DNA from 2 places in the Microbacterium protaetiae genome. Region 1 is predicted to be linked to the other one. Evidence: riboswitches for the same ligand, from Rfam matches in the RefSeq annotation. Region 1 holds a riboswitch; the other holds the start of a gene.
What was found. A riboswitch is a leader RNA that binds a small molecule or an ion and turns the genes downstream of it on or off. The one in region 1 is predicted to bind ZMP and ZTP.
Positions count from the first base shown of each region.

Region 2: linked by a shared signal. The riboswitch ahead of ET475_RS07705 (5-aminoimidazole-4-carboxamide ribonucleotide transformylase) and the one ahead of glyA (serine hydroxymethyltransferase) in region 1 are both predicted to bind ZMP and ZTP.

Region 1 covers NZ_CP035494.1:492,632-502,999, forward strand. The annotation lists gene ET475_RS18355 (ABC-2 transporter permease) at 1-271, opposite strand, end outside; gene ET475_RS02220 (ABC transporter ATP-binding protein) at 268-1,170, opposite strand; gene ET475_RS02225 (GntR family transcriptional regulator) at 1,152-1,493, opposite strand; gene ET475_RS02230 (bifunctional methylenetetrahydrofolate dehydrogenase/methenyltetrahydrofolate cyclohydrolase) at 1,843-2,727, opposite strand; gene glyA (serine hydroxymethyltransferase) at 2,833-4,107, opposite strand; ZMP/ZTP riboswitch at 4,149-4,231, opposite strand; gene ET475_RS02240 (DUF7927 domain-containing protein) at 4,292-10,368, opposite strand, start outside.
Region 2 covers NZ_CP035494.1:1,644,808-1,655,175, reverse strand. The annotation lists gene ET475_RS07720 (hypothetical protein) at 1-141, opposite strand, end outside; gene ET475_RS07715 (DUF4262 domain-containing protein) at 677-1,198, shown strand; gene ET475_RS07710 (DEAD/DEAH box helicase) at 1,212-3,704, opposite strand; ZMP/ZTP riboswitch at 3,951-4,030, shown strand; gene ET475_RS07705 (5-aminoimidazole-4-carboxamide ribonucleotide transformylase) at 4,054-5,169, shown strand; gene ET475_RS07700 (GNAT family N-acetyltransferase) at 5,232-5,528, shown strand; gene ET475_RS07695 (GNAT family N-acetyltransferase) at 5,521-5,835, shown strand; gene ET475_RS07690 (hypothetical protein) at 6,327-6,521, opposite strand; gene ET475_RS07685 (LuxR C-terminal-related transcriptional regulator) at 6,780-9,443, opposite strand; gene ET475_RS07680 (FAD-dependent monooxygenase) at 9,520-10,368, opposite strand, start outside.

The sequences.
Region 1 (10,368 bases):
CGCCGACAACGAGAGCCGTCGCGTATCGACCGAACACGACTGCGGTGCGGCTCACCCGCGACAGCCCGTACAAGGCGTCGAGCCTTCCCCGTTCGTCGGTGAGGAACACCGATGAGAGCAGCATTGCCCCCATGTAGCCACCCACCATGATGGCCGCGCCCTGCACCGGAGCGGTCGCTCCGATGACCGCGACCAGACCGAGCATCAACAGTGGACGCAACGGCGCCGTCGAGACAATGTTGTGGAGATCGAACAGCGTGAACCTGATCATGCGGCACCTCGTTCTTCCCACAGCCCGGCATGGCTCGCACTCGGGCCGGCGAACCCGACGACCAGGTCGTCGGTGGTCGCTGGCTGCAGTTCGACGCCGGCGCCGAACAGGGCTGAGTCAGCGACGTCGATCAGACCTTGGAACCATCCGGACGCGCTACGGCGCAGCCCGCGTATCGCCGCCAGGGCTGCGGGTGACACGGGCCCGTCCCCCGACACCACCGCAAACTGCTCGCGGGCCTGCTCGAGCGTTCCTTGATACGCGATGGTGCCTCGGGACATCACGATCAGGTGGTCAGCGAGGTTGTCGAGATCGGTGGTGATGTGCGTCGAGAACAGCGCGGTATGCGCGCCGTCGAGCATGAACTCTCGAATCACGTCGGTCAGTTCCCGCCGCGCAACCGGATCCAGGCCGCTGGAGGGCTCATCGAGAATCAGCACCAGCGGATCGTGCGCCAAGGCCATCGCCATGGCCAGCTTGACCGACTGTCCCCGCGACAACTCACCTACCCGGCTCTGCGTGGGCACGTCGAATCGTTCCAGCAACGAGCTGAAGCGAATCTCGTCCCAGCGCGGGAACAGCGGCCGCACGTGTTTGCTGACTCGCCCGGCGCGCCACGCCGGGGCGGCGGTCACCTGGTCGAGTACGACCCCGACGCGGTCGGCCGTCGCCCCGTCCACGGAACCGAGCACGCGTATCTGACCAGCATCGGGTCGCACCAGGCCCAGCATGCTGCGGATCAGCGTCGTCTTGCCCGACCCGTTCGGACCTACGAGTCCGGTCACATAACCGGCCGGCAACGTGAGATTCACGTCTCGCAGTTCGAACGACCCCAGACGCTTTCGCAACCCATGCACCTCCGCGGCCACTGGCGTGCCGGCTACCCTCGTCTCATCCACTCCGCTTCCACCTTTCCCAACACCGTCGTCATATCCAGCCGTGCTGTGCGACCGGCGGAGACGACCTCGCTGATCGCGTTCGTGACCCGATCCGCCATCACCGCCGCGGCATGATCTGCTGCGACGGCGCAGACGACGAACCCGCGCCCGTGTTCGTTGCTGGCCAGCCCCATCGCCACGAGTTCGTTGTATGCGCGCGTGACGGTGATGATGCTGACTCTCAGCTGGGCCGCGAGCTGTCGCAACGACGGCAGCATCTCGCCTTCGGCGATATCACCACCGATGATCGCGTCGCTCAGCTGCGCGCGGATCTGCTCGTACATCGGTACGGCGCTCGTTCCCGAGACGACTACGGCCACTAGCCCTCCTACTGTTTATGTACACCATAACAGCTGATCTGCGGGCAGGCCGAGGATTGTCACATTCGCCGGGCGGGCACCGTCGACGCACGTCTGGTCGAGGGCACGGCGCGCTCTCCCTCGCGTCGGTTCATATGAATGCGTCGAGAGCACATCACACCGGCGCCGGTGTGATGTGCTCCCGACGGTTTGATGTGCGTACGCCGGGACTGGCGGGGCGCTTTAGCAGGTTCGTTGCACGCCCACCAGATCCAGCCGCGCGCCGAGCACGTCTAGCCCACGCCTGACAGGTCGCGGTCCGCCGCCGTGCCGGTCAGATGCCGGCTGCGCGCTCGGCGGCTTCGACCACGTTGGTCATCAGCAGCGCGACCGTCATCGGGCCCACGCCGCCCGGGTTCGGCGAGAGGAATCCTGCGACCTCGGCCACCGCCGGGTCGACATCGCCGAACACCTTGCTCTTGCCGGTCTCGAGGTCGGCCTCGCGGGTCACGCCCACGTCGAGCACGGCCGCACCGGGCTTGACGTCTTCGGGCCGCACGATGTGCTTGACGCCGGCGGCGGCCACGATGACATCGGCCTGCCGCAGGTACGACGGCAGGTCGACCGTGCCGGTGTGCGTGAGAGTGACCGTCGCATTTATCTCGCGCCGGGTCAGCAACAGCCCGATCGACCGGCCGATGGTCACGCCGCGGCCGACGACGACCACGTGCTTGCCCTTCAGGTCGTAGTCGTTACGCAGCAGCAGCTCGATGACGCCCCGCGGCGTGCACGGCAGCGGCGTCGTGATCGGGCCGTTCACATTCAGCACGAGCCGTCCGAGGTTCGTGGGGTGCAGGCCGTCGGCATCCTTGGCCGGATCGATGCGCTCGAGCACGGCGTCGGTGTCGAGATGTTTGGGCAGCGGCAGCTGCACGATGTAGCCGTGGCAGGCCGGATCGGCGTTGAGCCGATCGATCGCCGCCTCGACGTCGGCCTGGGTCGCATCGGCGGGCAGCTCGACCTGGATGGAGTTCATCCCGATCGCCTCGGACTGCTTGTGCTTCATGCCGACGTACAGCTGCGATGCCGGGTCAGCCCCGACGAGAACCGTCGCGATGCCGGGCGTGATGCCGCGCTTTTTCAGCGCCGCGACCCGCTCGGCGAGTTCGGCCTTGATCGCCGCCGAGGCGGCCTTTCCATCCAGCTTCACCGCTGTCATCGTTCGTCTCCTCGTCGCCGATGGTGGGGTGGGATGCCACCCCCGGCGGCACCGCCGGGGGTGGGATGCCGCGCCCGGCGCATGCCGCCGGGCTGCGGCATCCTGCTACTGCTGCAGTTCGGGGTACAGCGGGAACGCCGCCGTCAGGGCCGCGACGCGCGTGCGCAGCGCGGCGATGTCAGGGTTCGGCTGCAACGCGAGAGCGATGACGTCGGCCACCTCGGTGAACTCGGCGTCGCCGAACCCGCGAGTGGCCAGCGCCGGCGTGCCGATGCGCAGGCCCGAGGTCACCATCGGCGGGCGGGGGTCGTTGGGCACGGCGTTGCGGTTCACCGTGATGTGGATCTCGTGTAGCAGGTCTTCGGCCTGCTTGCCGTCGATCGCCGCGTCACGCAGGTCGACGAGCACGAGGTGCACGTCGGTGCCGCCCGAGCGCACCTTGACCCCGGCATCGGCCACATCCTGCTGCGAGAGCCGCTCGGCGATGATGTGCGCGCCCGAGAGCACGCGCTGCTGGCGCTCGGCGAACTCGGGGGTGCCGGCGATCTTGAACGCCGTCGCCTTCGCGGCGATCACGTGCATGAGCGGGCCGCCCTGCTGGCCGGGGAACACCGCAGTGTTGATCTTCTTGGCCAGGTCGGCGTCGTTGGTGAGGATGAAGCCTGAGCGCGGGCCGCCGATGGTCTTGTGCACCGTCGAGGACACCACGTGCGCGTGCGGCACCGGCGACGGGTGCACCCCGCCGGCGACGAGTCCGGCGAAGTGGGCCATGTCGACCCACAGGTAGGCGCCGACCTCGTCGGCGATCTCGCGGAAGCGCGCGAAGTCGAGGTGGCGGGGGTACGCCGACCAACCCGCGATGATGACCTTGGGATTGTGCTCGACGGCCAGCCGATGCACCTCGTCCATGTCGATGAGCGAGGTTTCGGGGTCGACACCGTAGGCGACGATGTTGTAGAGCCGGCCCGAGAAGTTGATCTTCATGCCGTGGGTCAGGTGGCCGCCCTGGTCGAGCGACAGGCCCAGCAGCGTGTCGCCGGGGCGCGCGATGGCGTGCAGCACGGCCGCGTTGGCGGTCGCACCCGAGTGCGGCTGCACGTTCGCGTACTCGGCGCCGAACAACTCTTTGGCCCGCGCGATCGCCAGCTCTTCGGCGACATCGACTTCTTCGCAGCCGCCATAGTAGCGGCGCCCCGGGTAGCCCTCGGCGTACTTGTTCGTCAACACCGATCCCTGCGACTGCAGCACCGAGACGGGAACGAAGTTCTCCGACGCGATCATCTCCAGGTACGAGCGCTGGCGGTCGAGTTCGCGCTCGAGCACCTGCGCGATCTCTGGGTCTACCTCAGACAGCGGGGCGTTGAAAAAGCGGTCGGTCATGGCGTCTCCTCGACTCGGCGGTCACACAACGGATCGGATTCCACATCGGCCCAGGCGTGCGGTCGGATGCCGGTCGGTCGCTCCCCGGTGGTGGCCCACCTCAACGCCAGTCGCGACATGACGATGATAGCGGATGCCGCACCCCAGCCGTCATTCGGGCCGGGATGCGGCATCCCTGTGTCGATCAGACGAGTTCGTCTCGCCGACGCCGGATGTACAGCAGCACTCCCCCGGCGATGACCAGCGTCGCCCCGAGAGCACCCAGACTCCACGCGATCGTGCCACCGGTGATGGGCAGCTCACCCTGCGGGGGTGTCGAGTGATCGGTCGTGCAGGTGCCATCGCATCCGCCGCCGGGGCCGGCTGTCGCCGTGTTGCGCAGCGTCACGTCATACGCGCCGCTGTGCACCGTCACCCGGTAGGTCACCGACACCTGTTCGCCCACGGCCAGCGCCGGAACGTGCCAGGTCAGCGTCGTGCCCGACAGCGTCAGCCCGGCCGGCAGCGGCTCGACGAGGTCGGCGTTGTTGAGCACCTGTGACAGATCGTCGGTCACGGTCGCCTCGGCGACCGGTGCCGGGCCGTCGTTGAGCACGGTGAGCGTGTACGCGATCGTCGACCCGGGGTCGACCTGCGAACCCGAGGCGGGGTCACTCGTCTTGCGCAGCGTCCACAGCGGCACCGGGTGTTCTGTCGTGCAGTCGTCAGCACACGTCGACGGATCGACCGGCCCGGTACCCGCAACGGCGTTGCGAAGCGTCGTGCCCCACACTCCCTCGTTCACGGTGACTGTGTATGAGACGGATGCCGCCTCACCGACGGCGATCGTCGGGATGTCCCATGTCAGCGTCGTGCCGTCGCGCGTCAGCCCCGCGGGCAGGTCGCCGAGTGTGGCGGCGTTGAGCACACCGCTCAGGTCATCGGTCGCCGTCGCACCGGAAAGCGGTGCCGGACCGGTGTTGGTGGCCGTGAGCGTGTACGTGATGTCGTCACCCGGGCGTACCGCACTGCCACTGGCAGGGTCGGCGGTCTTCGCCAACGTCCACGACGGCACCAGATGCTCCGTCTCACGACACTGCGGATCAGCGGTAGGACACGAGTCCGGATCAGGCACATCACCCGCCCCGGTCACCACATTGCGCAGCGTCTGCCCCGCCGCAGCGGCAGTGACCGTCACCGTGTACGACACCGTGACATCCTCCCCCGGCGAAAGATCAGGGATCGCCCAGCGCAACGTCGTCCCGTCACGGGTCACACCATCGGGCAGATCCCCGAGCGTCGCATACGGCAACACGTCGGACAGATCATCTTCGGCGACAGCACCCGTCAGGTCCGCGTCATCCGAGGCGTTTCCGGCGGTCAACGTGTACGTGATCGTGTCGCCCGGAACAACCGTCGAACCACTGTCGGGATCCGAACTCTTCGTCAGCGTCCACCGCGGCGTGAACAACTCCGACGTACGACAATCGGGATCATCCGTCGGGCAGACCTCCGGATCAGGCACGTCACCGGCACCCGTCACACTGTTGCGCAACGTCACCCCCACCGCATCAGCATCCACCGTCACCGTGTACGACACCGTCGCACTATCACCCTGCGCCAGGTCAGGAATCGTCCACGTCAGGTTCGTGCCATCCAGCACCAGCCCATCAGGCAGATCACCCAGCGACGCATGCGAGAGCACGTCAGACAGATCATCAACCGCCTGCGCACCCGACAGGGTAGTAGACGCCGTATTCGTCGCCGTCAACGTGTACGTCACCTCGTCACCCGGCTGCACCGTCGACCCACTCACCGGATCAGACGACTTCGTCAGCGTCCACGCTGGCACAGGATGCTCAGTGGTGCACGGGTCATCCGTGGTGCACTCCGTGGGGTCGATCGGGCCGGTTCCGGAGACCGCGTTGCGCAAGGTCGTTCCCGTCGCCCCGTCATTGACAGTCGCCGTGTATGAGACGGATGCATCCTCGCCGACAGCAAGGTCAGGAATGGTCCACACGAGAGAGGTGCCGTCAGCGGCCAGCGCGAGGCCGTCGGGCAGGTCGCCGAGTGTGGCGGCGTTGAGCACACCGCTCAGGTCATCGGTCGCCGTCGCACCGGAAAGCGGTGCCGGACCGGTGTTGGTGGCCGTGAGCGTGTACGTGATGTCATCACCCGGACGTACCGCACTGCCACTGGCAGGATCGGCGGTCTTCGCCAACGTCCACGACGGCACCAGATGCTCCGTCTCACGACACTGCGGATCAGCGGTAGGACACGAGTCCGGATCAGGCACATCACCCGCCCCGGTCACCACATTGCGCAGCGTCTGCCCCGCCGCAGCGGCAGTGACCGTCACCGTGTACGACACCGTGACATTCTCCCCCGGCGAAAGATCAGGGATCGCCCAGCGCAGCGTCGTCCCGTCACGGGTCACACCGTCGGGCAGATCCCCGAGCGTCGCATACGGCAACACGTCGGACAGATCATCTTCGGCGACAGCACCCGTCAGGTCCGCGTCATCCGAGGCGTTTCCGGCGGTCAACGTGTACGTGATCGTGTCGCCGGGAACAACCGTCGAACCACTGTCGGGATCCGAACTCTTCGTCAGCGTCCACCGCGGCGTGAACAACTCCGACGTACGACAATCGGGATCATCCGTCGGGCAGGCCTCCGGATCAGGCACGTCACCGGCACCCGTCACACTGTTGCGCAACGTCACCCCCACCGCATCAGCATCCACCGTCACCGTGTACGACACCGTCGCACTATCACCCTGCGCCAGGTCAGGAATCGTCCACGTCAGGTTCGTGCCATCCAGCACCAGCCCATCGGGCAGATCGCCCAGCGACGCATGCGAGAGCACGTCAGACAGATCATCAACCGCCTGCGCACCCGACAGCATCGACGTAGCCGTATTGGTCGCGGTCAGCGTGTAGGTGACCGTCTGGCCCGGCTTGACAGTCGACCCAGTCACCGGATCGGACGACTTGGTCAGCGTCCACGAGTTGAAGGTGTTCTCGAACGCGATCTGCGGGAACTGCATGGGTGCGTCGTCTTCGTTCGTGACAACCGTCGACAACGTGTCGTCTGTGTCCGCATTCTTGATCACGGATGTCGCCCGGTACGTGCCGTCTTCGTTCATCGAAGGCGTCGTACAGATCTCAAACCGGGTGGTGTCGTAGATGATGCCAGGTTCCGGCGTGCCCGGGACCACCTCCGAGTAGATGTAACAGTATGTGTTTCCGAGCGCCTCGCTCGTCAACACGAGCGCTGCCTCGCGCTGAACCTGGGCGAACACGCCGTCGGCTGCGCCAGGCATCGAGAAAACCGCGCCATCGGGATACGGCACCTGCCCACCGGTGATAGCCCCTGATGCCGCATCCTCGGGCACGACCCGCACCTGGAACTCACCGTCTGTCATGTCGCGTCCGACGAGCCGCTTCAGGATGTCGTAGTGGTAGGTCGCGAGGTAAGTGTTCTCAAAGATGGTGTTCGGCTGCGAGACCTCGGTCTGCAGCGTGCCCGACCCGTCGTCGGTCACGTGGACCGTCACTGTGAGGACGCTGTCGTCGGTGATCATGCTGTCATCACCCGGCGTCGTCTCGCGGATCTCGTATTCGTAGTCGCCGGCCTCGGTGTACGTGATCGGCCCAAATTCACCGACCCGGATGCCGGGGGACGCTGTCGTGGATGAGGTGGTGGCATCAACAGTGTCGGTTGCAGGCATGGGCGCACCATCGACAGGCGACAGCTGGAAGCTGAATGTGTCGCCGGCTCGCCAGTCACGACCCACAATCCGCTTGTCGAAGGAGATGTGCGCGGTGCCGGGCCCGGCTTCGTATGTGTTGGCGAAGTCGATGACGGCCGCCCCGTCGGTGCGAGAGTCGTATGTCTGTGCCGTGCCAGCACCGTCGCTGACGCTCGTGTGGACCCACATCTCATCGTTCTCGGCGTCGTAACGCGGCTGTATGGTCACCGTATACGTCGTGTCGTCGTATGTGATGCCGCCGAGGTCGCCCTGCTGCTCTTGGATCTCGAAGGTGTATGTCTTGCCGATGTCGTCCTGATCGAAGTTGATCTCCGGCAACTGAGCGACCAGCGCGGTCACGCCGTCTGAAGCAGCTGTGGGATTCGTGTACACCTGACGCGCGTCGGTCCAGCCCAGAATGTCCCGCGCGTTGTCGTTCGCCTGCACGACGAAACTGAATTCGCGGTAATCGAGGTCACGACCAGTCAGCGTCTTGTTGATGACCACGTTGGCATACGAGACCGAGTTGCGGTAGGTATTCACGAACGACGCGCTGCCTTCGTCGGTGATGGACACCGTCGCCGTGAGCGATCCCGTCAGAAGGCCGTTCTCATCGACATCGCTGGTCACGACGACGGTGTAGACGACAGGATTCGGATCAGTTGTCAGATGAGCCGTTGAGGGCGTGGTCTCCTTGACAGCGAACGAGTACGTTCCCTGTTTGGAGAACGAGATCGCATCGAATTTCACGTTGTCGGTGTCGCCAGCAGTGGCGGTGGTCGTTAGTGTCGTCGGCATCACAACGTCGCCTTCTGTGATGGCCGTGCCTGTGTCATCGTCGGCGGCAGAAAGCGCGAAGGTGAAACTGTCGCCGCTCCAGTCTCGACCGTCGATCGTCTTGGTGGCCGTCAAGACCGCCTGCGCGGGCGCGGGGGTGTAGACGTTCGTGAAGAGCGGCTCTGTGGTGTCGATCGACGTATAGGCAGCCCCCGCGGACGGATCGCATTCGCCCCACGGATTCGTGGTCGTGACTTCGGACACCGTCGTATGACACACCGTGATTGCGGGGAGGATCGCATTGTTCTGAAGCACGACGTTGATTCGGAAGAACCACACGGCATCAGACAGCTGCAGACCCGAAATCGGCGAATCGAAGTCGTCCTCTTGCGCCTTGTAGTAGTACGCGTTACCGACGTGTTCGTGCGTGTACGTCAAGAGCGGCGATGGCACTGTCACGCTGTCGGCGGTGGCTGCCACCTGTGCTTCGTCGGTCCCGTCTTCGAACAAGAGGTCGGGGGCGGAACCGCCAGCCTGTTGTACGGCGGAGAACGTGAAGCGGTAGGGAATCCGGGGCGGACGCGGCTCATCAGGTGACGTCAGAGATGAGTCCCTCACCCGTTTGACGATCTCGAGCGCCCCGGTGCGGTCGCCTGGGGTGAACGTGTTGGTGAACGTCGCTGGGGCGGCGACGGCAACATCGACCGCATGGCCCGCATCGTCGGCGACTTGCCTCAGCGAGGTGCTGTCAACCACGAGAGCGCCGTGACCATTGTCTTTGACGGTCACCGTCCATCGATATTCGGCCAGGGAGTCCTGCACGCCCGCGACGTTCGCCTTCAACTCCGCAAGGCTGTAGGTGAACGTTCCGGGCACCTCGAAGGTCACGTTGCCGAATCCGAATGCTTGATCCTGCCCCGGCGCGTTCGCGTTGACGCAGCTGCCCTCAACACCACCGGGCAGGGGCGCGTTGTCGATTCGGCACAGCTGCATCGTGTAGGTACCGTCGACCCAGTTCGGGTCCATGTTCTTGGCGGCCGTGACGGTGGCTGTTGTCACGGACGAGGCGGAGTAGGTGTTCCCCCAGGGGATGCGAGGGATCGTCTCGTTTTCGGGCAGCGGCGCCGCGATCGTACCGCCTGTCGGGGTCGGCGGTTGCGAGGTGTACCCGGTCGGTGGCCCTTGCTCATCGACCGAGAACCGCGCTCCGTCGGGAAGCCCCATGACGCGCACGAACTGGTTGGCGGTGATGGCGACCGTACCGCCACTCGCGACTGTCCCGGATTCCACTGACTCGCCTGCCGTCGTGAACACGTGATACGGGAACTCGCCAGGAAGTGCTGCGGTGCCGTCGCTGGTCATCGTGACTTCGAAGGTGAACTTCTGGTCGACGTCAGGGGACAGCGACGCGTTGGTCTTCGTGACGGTCTTCGCGATCTCGAACGCACCGGGCACGTTGTACTCGAGCCAGCCGTTGTTGCCGAGCCGCACCTGTACCTGCTGCGCTGCGGTCGGAGCGAGCCTCGTTTGCCGCGCGTAATCGTCGGTGCCGGTGCGGTTCGCCTGCGTCGGAACGACCGAGCAGCTCAGCACGTCGTTCTCCCACACGACGTCATCGTCAGCGCACTTGGGCATATCGAGGTTCGTGGTGCGATCTGAGAGGTTGTACAGCCCCGCCGGCGCGATCATGTACCCATCGTCGAGCGCACGAATCGTGATCGTGCCGGTCTGACCCGCGAGCAGATCGCCCTTCG
Region 2 (10,368 bases), 1.2 Mb from region 1:
GAGCTCCGCGCGCTGATCGACGAGCCCGCGTTCTCGGGCCACCGAAGCCGGCACGACGAACGGCTGCTGCTCGGGCATGAGCCACGAACGCCACCGGGCCACGAGAGCACCGTCGACGTCGATGCCGAGCACTTTCACCACGGCGTGAGCCTATCGAGCCCGCACCCGCGCCGAGACCGGGGAACCGCGCCGAGACCGGGGAATCGCGCCGAGACCGGGGATTCGCGCCGAGACAGAGGGCATAGCCCCTTGTCTCGACGGAGATCCCTTGTTTCGGCGAGCCGGGCGTCGTCATCGCCCCGGGGCTCAGCTGAGCCTGCAGGATCGGGTGGCCGGGCGGTCTCGGGTGACAATGCGGGATGCCGCGGCGCGATACGAGATGCCGCGGCCCGATGCCCGTCGCGTCATCCGGGGGCACGTTCCGGTGGGCCGCCTGGACTTCCCTGCGCGCACTCACCATCTGAACCGCCAGGCGAATCAGATGGTGAGTGGCGACGCGGCACCGCACCATCATGCCGTGCAGCGACGAGTCATCCGTGGGAGCGGCCGTGCCACATCGGTACGCACGATGCCGGGCCGACGTCGTGCCTGTGGATAACTGCGCGGCGGTGTCCGAGCCGCGCACTACCGTTCTCAGCACGTGCCCTCGACACATCCCTATGAGAGGAACGGCTCCATGTCCACCATCCCCACTCCCGCCGAGCGCGCCTGGCTCGATCAAGACGACGCGCACGTCGCCGACACTATCCGGCGCCACGGCGTCTGTCTGCAACTGATCGGCATCGGCGCTTGTGCCGTTCCCGGCTGTCCGTGCACGACAGAGTCCAAGATGCCGTTCGGCTATACGATCGGGCTGTTCGGCATCGCGCATCCGGAACTGGTCGTCGTCGGCCTCGGGATGCCCACCGTCTCGTCCGTGCTCAATTCCGCCGCGCGGCTCGTGCTCGACGGAGCTCGCCTCACCCCGGGCGAGACTCTCGAGCTTCCCTGCTGGGACCGGCAGATCGTCATCGAGCAAGTGCCGAACCCCGGCTACATCGCCTTCGGCGCGAACCGCCACTATCAGCGCCCTGCAGAGGCGTCGGTGCCCCTGCTGCAGTTGACCTACACCGATCCGCGCGGCCGTTACCCGTGGGACCGCCTGTATGCCGGGGCCCGCCGCCGTCAGCCGCGGCCGGGCGAGTGGGATGCCCGCTGAGAGGCATCCGTGGCTACAGCCGCACGACCTCGACGACCCGCACGACGGCGGCTCCGGCATCCACCGATGCCTCCAGATCGACTGTGGCACGGATGCGCCAATCGTGGTCGCCGGCGGGATCGTCGATCGTCTGCTCGACCCGCCACTCGGTCGCACTCTCGTCGATCGCGCACAGCCGCGGCGAGCGCGCGGATCCGCCCGTCAGAATCTCGTCGTTCTCGGCGAAATACGCGTCGAGCACGCCGGGCCACCCGGCATCCGGGTCCAAGGCCACGAGCTCGTCATCACGCTGCAGCGCGGCCAGTTGCACCCGCCGGAACAGCTCGTTGCGCACGAGCACCGTGAACGCGCGATGGTTGGCCACAACCGAGGGCGGCGCGGGCGGCACCACGGGCTCGTCGGAGGCCGCGAGCGGGTGCACGAGCTGCTCCCACTCATCGACCAGGCTCGAGTCGACCTGCCGCACGAGCTCGCCGAGCCACTCGATGACGTCGAGCAGCTCCGAGGTGCGGGCCTCGAGCGGCACGGTCTGCCGGATCGCTCGGTAGGCATCAGAGAGGTACCGCAGCACGAGGCCCTCGCTGCGGGCCAACTGGTAGAACGAGACGAACTCAGAGAATGACATGGCCCGCTCGAACATGTCGCGCACCACCGACTTGGGCGACAGCTCGAAGTCGCGCACCCACGGTTGGCTCGACGCGAACACCTCGAACGACTGACGCAGCAGCTCGTCCAGCGGCTTCGGGTAGCTGACCTCTTCGAGCGCGTCCATACGCGCCTCGTACTCGAGACCGTCGGCCTTCATGGCAGCAACGGCCTCGCCGCGTGCCTTATGCTCCTGCTGCGCCAGGATCGCCCGCGGGTCATCCAGCGTCGCCTCGATGACGCTCACCACATCGAGCGCGTAGTGGCCGCTGCCCGCAGCATCCACCCCATCGTCGGGATCGAGCAGCTCGATGGCGGCCAGCGCGAACGGCGACAATGGCTGGTTCAGGGCGAAGTTCGGCTGCAGATCGACGGTGAGGTGGATGCTGCCGCCTGAGACCTCGACGATTCCCGCGTCGCGCAGCGTGCGGAAGATCGCCAGCGCCCGGCGCGCGAGCGCGAACTGCTGCGCGCGCGTCTGATGATTGTTGAACACGAGCGATCTCACGTTCGCGAACGCATCGCCGCCGCGCGCGATGATGTTTATCAGCATGGCCGCCGACAACTGCAGCTGCGGCACGAGCGCCTCGGGCGCGGCATCCACCAGTCGTTCGAACGATCCCTTGCCCCAGTTCACCGCCCCGGTCGGCGCCTTCTTACGCACGATCTTCTTGCGCTTGGCGGGGTTGTCGGCGGCCTTCGCGAGTGCCGCGGCGTTCTCGATCTCCCACTCCGGCGCCATGACCACGACGTTTCCGTACGGGTCGTAGCCGGCGCGCCCGGCCCGGCCGGCGACCTGATGGAACTCGCGGGCGGTCAGCTGCCGCATCCGGGTGCCGTCGAACTTGGCGAGCTCGGTGACCACGACCGTGCGGATCGGCACGTTGATGCCCACGCCGAGGGTGTCGGTGCCGCAGATGACGCGCAGAAGTCCGCGCTGGGCGAGCGTTTCGACGAGCCGTCGGTACCGCGGCAGCATACCGGCGTGGTGGATGCCGATGCCCGCCCGGATCATGCGCGACAGCGTCTTGCCGAACCCGGTCGAGAAGCGAAAGTCGCCGAGGGCCTCGGCGATGGCGTCGCGCTGCTCGCGCGTGGCGATCTTCATGCTCGACAGCGCCTGCGCACGCTCGACGGCGGCCGCCTGCGAGAAGTGCACGATATAGACCGGCACCTCGCCGTCTTTCAGCAGCAGCTCGAGCACTTCGTGCACGGGGCGGATCTCGTACGAGAAGTGCAGCGGCACCGGGCGCTCGACGCCCGTGACCTGTGCGACCGGTCGCCCGGTGCGGCGCTCAAGGTCTTCAGCGAGCGCCGTCACATCGCCGAGCGTCGCCGACATCAGCAGGAACTGTGCGCCAGGCATCAGCAGCAGGGGAACCTGCCACGCCCACCCGCGGTCAGGGTCGCCGTAGAAGTGGAACTCGTCCATCACGACCTGGTCGACCGGTGTGGTCGCGCCGTGCCGCAGCGCCATGTTCGCGAGGATCTCGGCCGTGCAGCACACAATCGGCGCGTCGGGGTTGACCGACGAATCGCCGGTGACCATGCCGACGTTCTCGGCGCCGAAGATCTCGACCAGCGCGAAGAACTTCTCGCTGACCAGCGCCTTGATCGGCGCGGTGTAGAAGGTGCGGCGACCGGATGCCGCGGCCGCCGCATGCGCGGCGATGGCCACGAGCGACTTGCCGGTTCCGGTCGGCGTTGACAGGATGACATGCGAGCCCGACACCAGCTCGATGACGGCCTCGTCCTGCGCCGGGTAGAGGGTGAGCCCACGCTCACCCGCCCAGGCGACGAACCCGTCGTAGACGGCGTCGGCATCGGCGCCGCGCACGCGGTCGAGTAACGAGGGGTTCACCCCTCGAGTCTGCCAGGCGGGCGCGGCTCGTCCGGCAGCTCCAGCTGATCGCGCGGCGGCCCGGGGGCTCGCAGCAGCCCAGGTGATCGCGCTAGGGCGTTCAGAACTCAGCCGATTTCGTCGCAGCGCACATTGCCGCCCGCATGATTCCGGGGGTGCGGATGCCGCGACCGCACGGATGGGCTGACTTTTGAACCGCCGCGCGCCGAGACCGACTGTCTCAGGGCCGCTCTCGGTCGCGGAGTACCCTGTAATCGCGACTGGCGTGGCCGGATTCACCGGCAGGGAGCGCAGCAAGACCGGCATCGCCCGCCTGGGTGCCCATCGAAACCTGATCGGGAGTACGCCCATGCGCTATGGAATGAATCCGCACCAGGCAGCCGAGGTGACCGGCGGCCCGGCCGTGCGAAACGGTGCGCCGTCGATGATCAACTACCTCGACGCCCTCAACGCCTACGCCCTGGTGCGCCAGGCCGATGCCCTCACGGGTCGGCCGGCTGCGGCATCCTTCAAGCACGTCTCGCCCGCCGGCGCGGCCGTTGCCGGCCCGGTCGACGACACGGCGCGCGAGACCTGGGGTCTTCAGGCGGCCGACGGTCTGCTCTCCGCATACGTGCGGGCACGGGATGCTGACCCCAAATCGTCGTTCGGAGACGTGATAGCCCTCTCCCGCGCGGTCGACGCAGCCACCGCCGAGTTCCTGCGCACGATGATCTGCGACGCCGTCATCGCGCCGGGCTTCGATGAGGGCACGCTCGAGGTGCTCTCAGCCAAGCGCGGCGGAGCCTTTCTCGTGTTCGAGGCCGACCCGGCAGCCGAGCCGCCGGCCCGTGAGCGCCGCGATGTGCTGGGCGCGACGCTGATTCAGGACCGGGATGCCGCGGACCTGGCCGCCGTCCTGCCCACAGGGCTCGACCAGCGCGTGCGCGAAGACGCCCTGGTCGGTATGGCAGCGGCTCGCTACACGCAGTCGAACTCGGTCGTCTTCGTCAAGGACGGCGCCGCGATCGGCATCGGCGCCGGCCAGCAGAACCGCGTCGACTGCGTGCGGCTGGCCGGCTCCAAGGCGCGCGTATGGTGGTTGCGCCGGCACCCGCTGGTGCGCGATCTGCCCGTGGTCGAAGGCATGAAGCGGCAGGACCGGCTGAACTGGCAGATCCGGTTCGCGGGGCACGAGATGACCCGTCTGCAGCTCGACGAGTTCGGCCGACTGTTCGGCGACGAGTCACGCGTGGCGTACGACGAACCGCTGTGGCGCGACACGTGGACGCGCGAGCTGACCGGGGTCACGATGGTCTCGGACGGCTTCCTGCCCTTCCGCGACAACGTCGACCATGCCGCTGAGTTCGGAGTCACCACGATCGTCGAGCCGGGCGGGTCGACCCGCGCCGACGAGGTCGAGGCCGCTGCCCGCGAGCTCGGCATCGACCGCGTGCAGACCGGGCTGCGGCTGTTCCACCACTGAGCCGCTCGCGGAACACTGCGCCCGCCCCGTACGTTGGGGGTGACGACGAGAGGAATCCGCACATGGCAGAAACGACCGTCGAGCGCGACGACGAGAACGACCGGTACACGCTGTCGGTGGACGGCGAATTGGCTGGCTTCACCGAAATCCATCCCGACGGCGATGGGCGGCTGCGCCTGCCGCACACGGTGATCATCCCGTCGTATCGCGGGCAGGGCCTAGCCGGCGCACTCGTTGCGGGTGCGCTCGCCGACATCTCCGCGCGCGGCGAGACCGTCGTTCCGCTGTGCCCGGTCGCGCAGAAGTACCTCCGCGAGAACGATGTCGACGGCCTCCAGGTGGACTGGCCCGATGCCTGAGCCACAGCTGACCGTCCGCCGCAACGACGAGCGCAGCCGCTACGAGATCGACGTCGACGGCGTGCTCGGTGGCTACGCCGATTTCGAGCAGGTCTCCCCGGGACTCGTGCGCTTTCCCGAGACGGTCATCGACCCGGCGTTCCGCGAGAAGGGCGTTGGCACCCTGCTCGTCGATGAGGCGTTGCGGGATGCCGCGGCCCGCGGTCAGACCGTCATTCCGCTGTGTCCCTTCGTGCGGCATTTCCTGCGTGAACACGAGGTGCCGGGCCTGAACGTGCAGTGGCCGCCCGCGGTAGGCGAGGCCTGACCGGCTCGCGGGCGGCCTGCCGCGGCATCCCGTTCCGTTCGCAGGATGATCTGTCCGGAACCTGCCAACACGCCGGGCGACACGCCCGGGATCACCAAACCATCCTGCGAACCGAACACCCCGCCCGAGGTGGGCGAGGGGCGCCACAGGCGCGCGCCGAATCGAGCCCTCGCGGGCGGCCTGCCGCGGCATCCCGTTCCGTTCGCAGGATGATCTGCCCGGAACCTGCCAACACGCCGGGCGACACGCCCGGGAACACCAAACCATCCTGCGAACCGAACACCCCGCCCGAGGTGGGCGAGGGGTGCCGCAGACGCGCGCCGAATCGAGCCCTCGCGGGCGGCCTGCCGCGGCATCCCGTTCCGTTCGCAGGATGATCTGTCCGGAACCTGCCAACACGCCGGGCGACACGCCCGGGATCACCAAACCATCCTGCGAACCGAACACGCCGCCCGCGGTGGGCGGGAGGGACGCCGCACCTGCACCGCGGCTCACGCCTCGCGGCGCAGCGCGTCGAGCTTGGCCTGCGCGATGCTGAGGGTGACCGGCACCGCTTGCATCGGGATGCCCAGCGCCACCGCGATCGTCGTGTCGGGGTGTCCGGAGCGGCGCAGCCGCAGTGCGACCGCCGATGCGTCGGGAAGCTCGGCGATCAGCGCCAAGTCCCCCGCTGTCTGTGCGAGCACGGGGCTCGACGATGCGGTGTCGGCGGATTCCCCCGCGCTCCGCGTGCCACTCGAGTCGCGTCGTCGGTCCCGGCCCGTCCCCTCCGCGGAGCCGCGAGGGTGGGCGCTGGCATCGAAGACCGACATCGCGTTCCTTCCGGTTCCGCCGGCGCGGCCCCAATTCCCCACTCGGAGACCGCCGCTGTGATCACTCACGGTAGACCGGCACGGCACCGGGTGCCTCAGTAGTCGACTACTGGTTTTTCTGTGCCTGGCGGCTCAGTGCCGCAGGGCTGCCGCCAGCTCCTCGCGACGCTGCACCCCGAGCTTGCCGAAGGCCTGGTACAAGTGCGACTCGACCGTGCGCACCGACACCACCAGGCGCTCGGCGATCGCCGCGTTGCTGAGCCCGTCGGCAGCGAGCATCGCGACATCGCGTTCACGTCGGCTGAGCTCTGCCCCGGCCCCGGCCCCGGTCCCGGCCCCGGCCACATTCGGCGCCCCGTGCGGTAAACCGCACTGCGCCGCCAGGCGCGTCGCCCGCGCGCGCTGCCGCCGGGCTGCGGCATCCCGCCCCTGCTCGGCCAGCAGTCGAGCGGCCTCACCGGCGGCATCCATCGCCTCGAGCCGCATGCCGCGCTCTTCGAATCGATCTCCCGCCCGGGCCACCACCCCCGCATCCACCGTCGCGCGGCCCACGACGACATCGGCCAGCAGCGCAACGAGGTCAGACTCGACGTCAGCGGCGAGCTCGGCCATCGCCGGTGCGAGGCGAGCGGCGTCGGCGCCCAGGCGCACCGCGGCGTGCAGCAACTGCGCGCGGTACACCCCGAACTCGGCCAGTTCCGGTCCCTCTGCGGCATCCATTGCGACGGTGGCGGCACCGCTGCGATCGCCGGTGGCCGCGCGCACGCGCACCTCGGCGAGGGCGAGGTCGTACCGCGACCGCGCCGGTACCGGGTCGCGGTGCAGGCGGCGACCTTCGGCGAGCGCCTCGATGGCCGCCTCCGTACGGCCGCCGAGGGCTTCGGCCTGCGCGAGGATGGTCAGTGCCCACGGCAGTGCGCCGTCGAGATCGGTGCGACGCAAGAGGTCGACGGCGTCGCGCATGCTCTCGGCGGCAAGCGCCAGCCGCCCCTGCAGCAGCTGCGCTTTGCCCGCCACAAGTGCCCCGAGCCCGACGGTCGTGTGCTCGTGCCCGGCCACGAGCATCCGATACATGTCCTCGGCGATGGCGGCGGCGCTGTCGGCGTGCCCCTCGAGCATCTGGCACATCAGCTCTTGCAGCCCCGCATAATCGCCCGCCCGCTGCGCTTCGGGAACCCCGGCATCGCGCAGACGATACAGCACCCGATGCGCGTCGCGCGCACTGCGGGTGAGCCCGCGCAGCGCTTCGGCTTCGCCGAGAGAGGATGCCGCGACCACTGCCGCATAGTCGGGCGGCGCGTGTTCGTCCAGCACCGAACGCGTGAGCGCGATGGCCTCGTCGAGTCGTCCGTCGTCGACGAGGATGTTGGCCCGCATCGATCTGGCCAGTCGGCAGTCGTCGGATGTCGCTGCCGGCGCCGATTCGGCGCGCACGAGCAGGCACTCCGCGTCGCCACTGCGGCCGAGGCCCTGGTGCACGGCGACGATGCTCGCGTCGAGCCATTCCCGTCGCAGTGCGGCCGAGCCGTGGGCGAGCACATCGCCTTCGGCGCGGGCCAGCTGGTCGGCGGCGTCGGCGAACCGCATCTGCCGGTTCCAGGCCCCGGCCAGGATGACCCGTGCCTCAGCGTCGGCACGCACGCCGCCATCGAGGGCGGCCTCGGCCAGTCCCGCCGCCCGGTCGACGTCGAATGCCGCGAGCGCCAGCCGCGCCGCCTGCAGCAGTTCATCGGCGGGCGGGGTCATTCCGGTCTGCAGGCGCCAGGTGGTGCGGCGCAGCAGGTCTTCTCCGGGAAAGAGCCGCTCGGCGGCGTCAACGACCGTCCGCAGCGCGGCACGGCTGGCCGCCCGCCCCTGCTCGGTCAGCAGCACGTCGCCGAACAGCGGATGCGCGAGCCGGCACGCGCCGTCGTCGAACCGGATGAGTCCCCATGCCTCCAGACGCGCCAAGGCGGCAGGGCCGGCGACGTCCTCGGCCAGCGACAGTGCGAGCGGCTCACCCACGGCCAGGCGCGTCAGCGCGATGCGATCGTCGGCCGACAGTCCGCCCAGGCGCCGACCCACGGCATCCACGAGCCTGTCGCCGACGACGACGGTGCCGTCCCACGTCCACACGCCGCCGCTCTCGCACAGGGCACCCGACGCTATGGCCGCGCGCACGAGCTCGCGCAGATAGAGGATGTTTCCGGCCGAGATCTCGGCGAGCCGGTGCACCGTGACAGCGGTGACGTGTCCGCCGAGGGCGGCGCACAGCAGAGTACCGGCTTCACGGATCGACAGCGGCTGCAGGTCGACGCGCACCGCCAGCCCGTCGGCCCACAGCGCGGTGATCGGATCGGGGACTTCGATGCCGCGGCGCGCCGTGACGATCACCGTGGCGGCCCCGGTCAGCGCCACGTGCAGCACGAGGGCAGCGCTGCCGGCGTCGAGCAGATGTGCATCGTCGACGACGAGCATCGGGCGCGGATCGCGCGGCAGCGCATGTGCCACCGCGCGATAGTGAGCTGCGGCATCCCCTTCCGGCACGACATCGGGGGTCAGATGCGCGACGGTGGCGTAGGGCGTCTGGCTCGTCGCACGCGTGCCGACGACCCGCAGCGTCGGGATGCCGCGCTCGCCCGCGACGGCGGCGACCTCTCGCGCGAGGCGCGTCTTTCCCACGCCGGGCGCCGCGACGATGACGGCGCCCGAGGGCGCGCCGGGCTCGCGCAGGCCCGCCTCGACCACGCTCGTGAGCATGTTCAGCTCGGCGTCGCGGGCGAGGAACGGCCACTCCCGTTCCGGGTCGTAGGCCACGCGCTCCCCTTTCGCATTCCCCGTCCCCGATGCTAGCGAGACGCACGTGGCTCGTGGGGTGGATGTCGGGACTCCCTCACCGCGCGACGCGGACGTCGCCGGCTGCAACGTCTGCCGTCAGCCCGACGGGCAGGGCCGGTCCCTCTGCTCCTGCGGCGAACATGCGCCGCACCAGCGGACGCAGCGGCCGCGACAGCATGAGCCCGGTCATCGCCCGCGACATCGCTGCGGCGGCACGGCTGGCCGGCACCATGCGAGCGATGCCGCCCCCGGGGATCTTCTTGCCGATCTCGGCGAAGGGCGCGATATCGGCGTCATATGCACGCAGGGCGGCGGCGACATTCCCCTCCGACCCGGTGATCCGCTCGGCGAGCAGGTATGCGCCGATCAGGGCTGTCGCGGTGCCCATGCCGGTCATGGGCGAGCCGCACGACGCCGCGTCGCCGAGCAGAACGACACGTCCCTTGACCACGCTCGGCATGTCGACGCGCAGCAGTTCATCGAAGTAGAAGTCGGATGCCGCATCCATCGCCGCGATCACCTCGGGCGCGTGCCACCCGGCATCGCGCAGCAAGCCGCTGATGAGCGCCTGCTGCCGGGCTCGGTCGCCGCGCAGCGCCGGATCACGGTCGACACGCAGCGTGAGCATCGCCTTGGCCGTGGCGGGATCGAGGTCGGGACGAATGCCGAGGGTCGCCCCCGGCACGAAACGCATCGCGAACCATCCCGGCTCGATGTCAGCGGGCGTGGGCATCGTGAAGAAGGCGGCGTATCCGCCCAGGCCGGTCACGAACTCCTCCTCGGGCCCGAAGGCGAGGCGCCGCGTCGCCGAGTGCACGCCGTCGGCCCCGACCACGACGCCAAAGCGTGCCGGTGCGCCGTGCTCGAACGTGACATCCACGCCGTGGGCGGCGTCGGCGTGGGC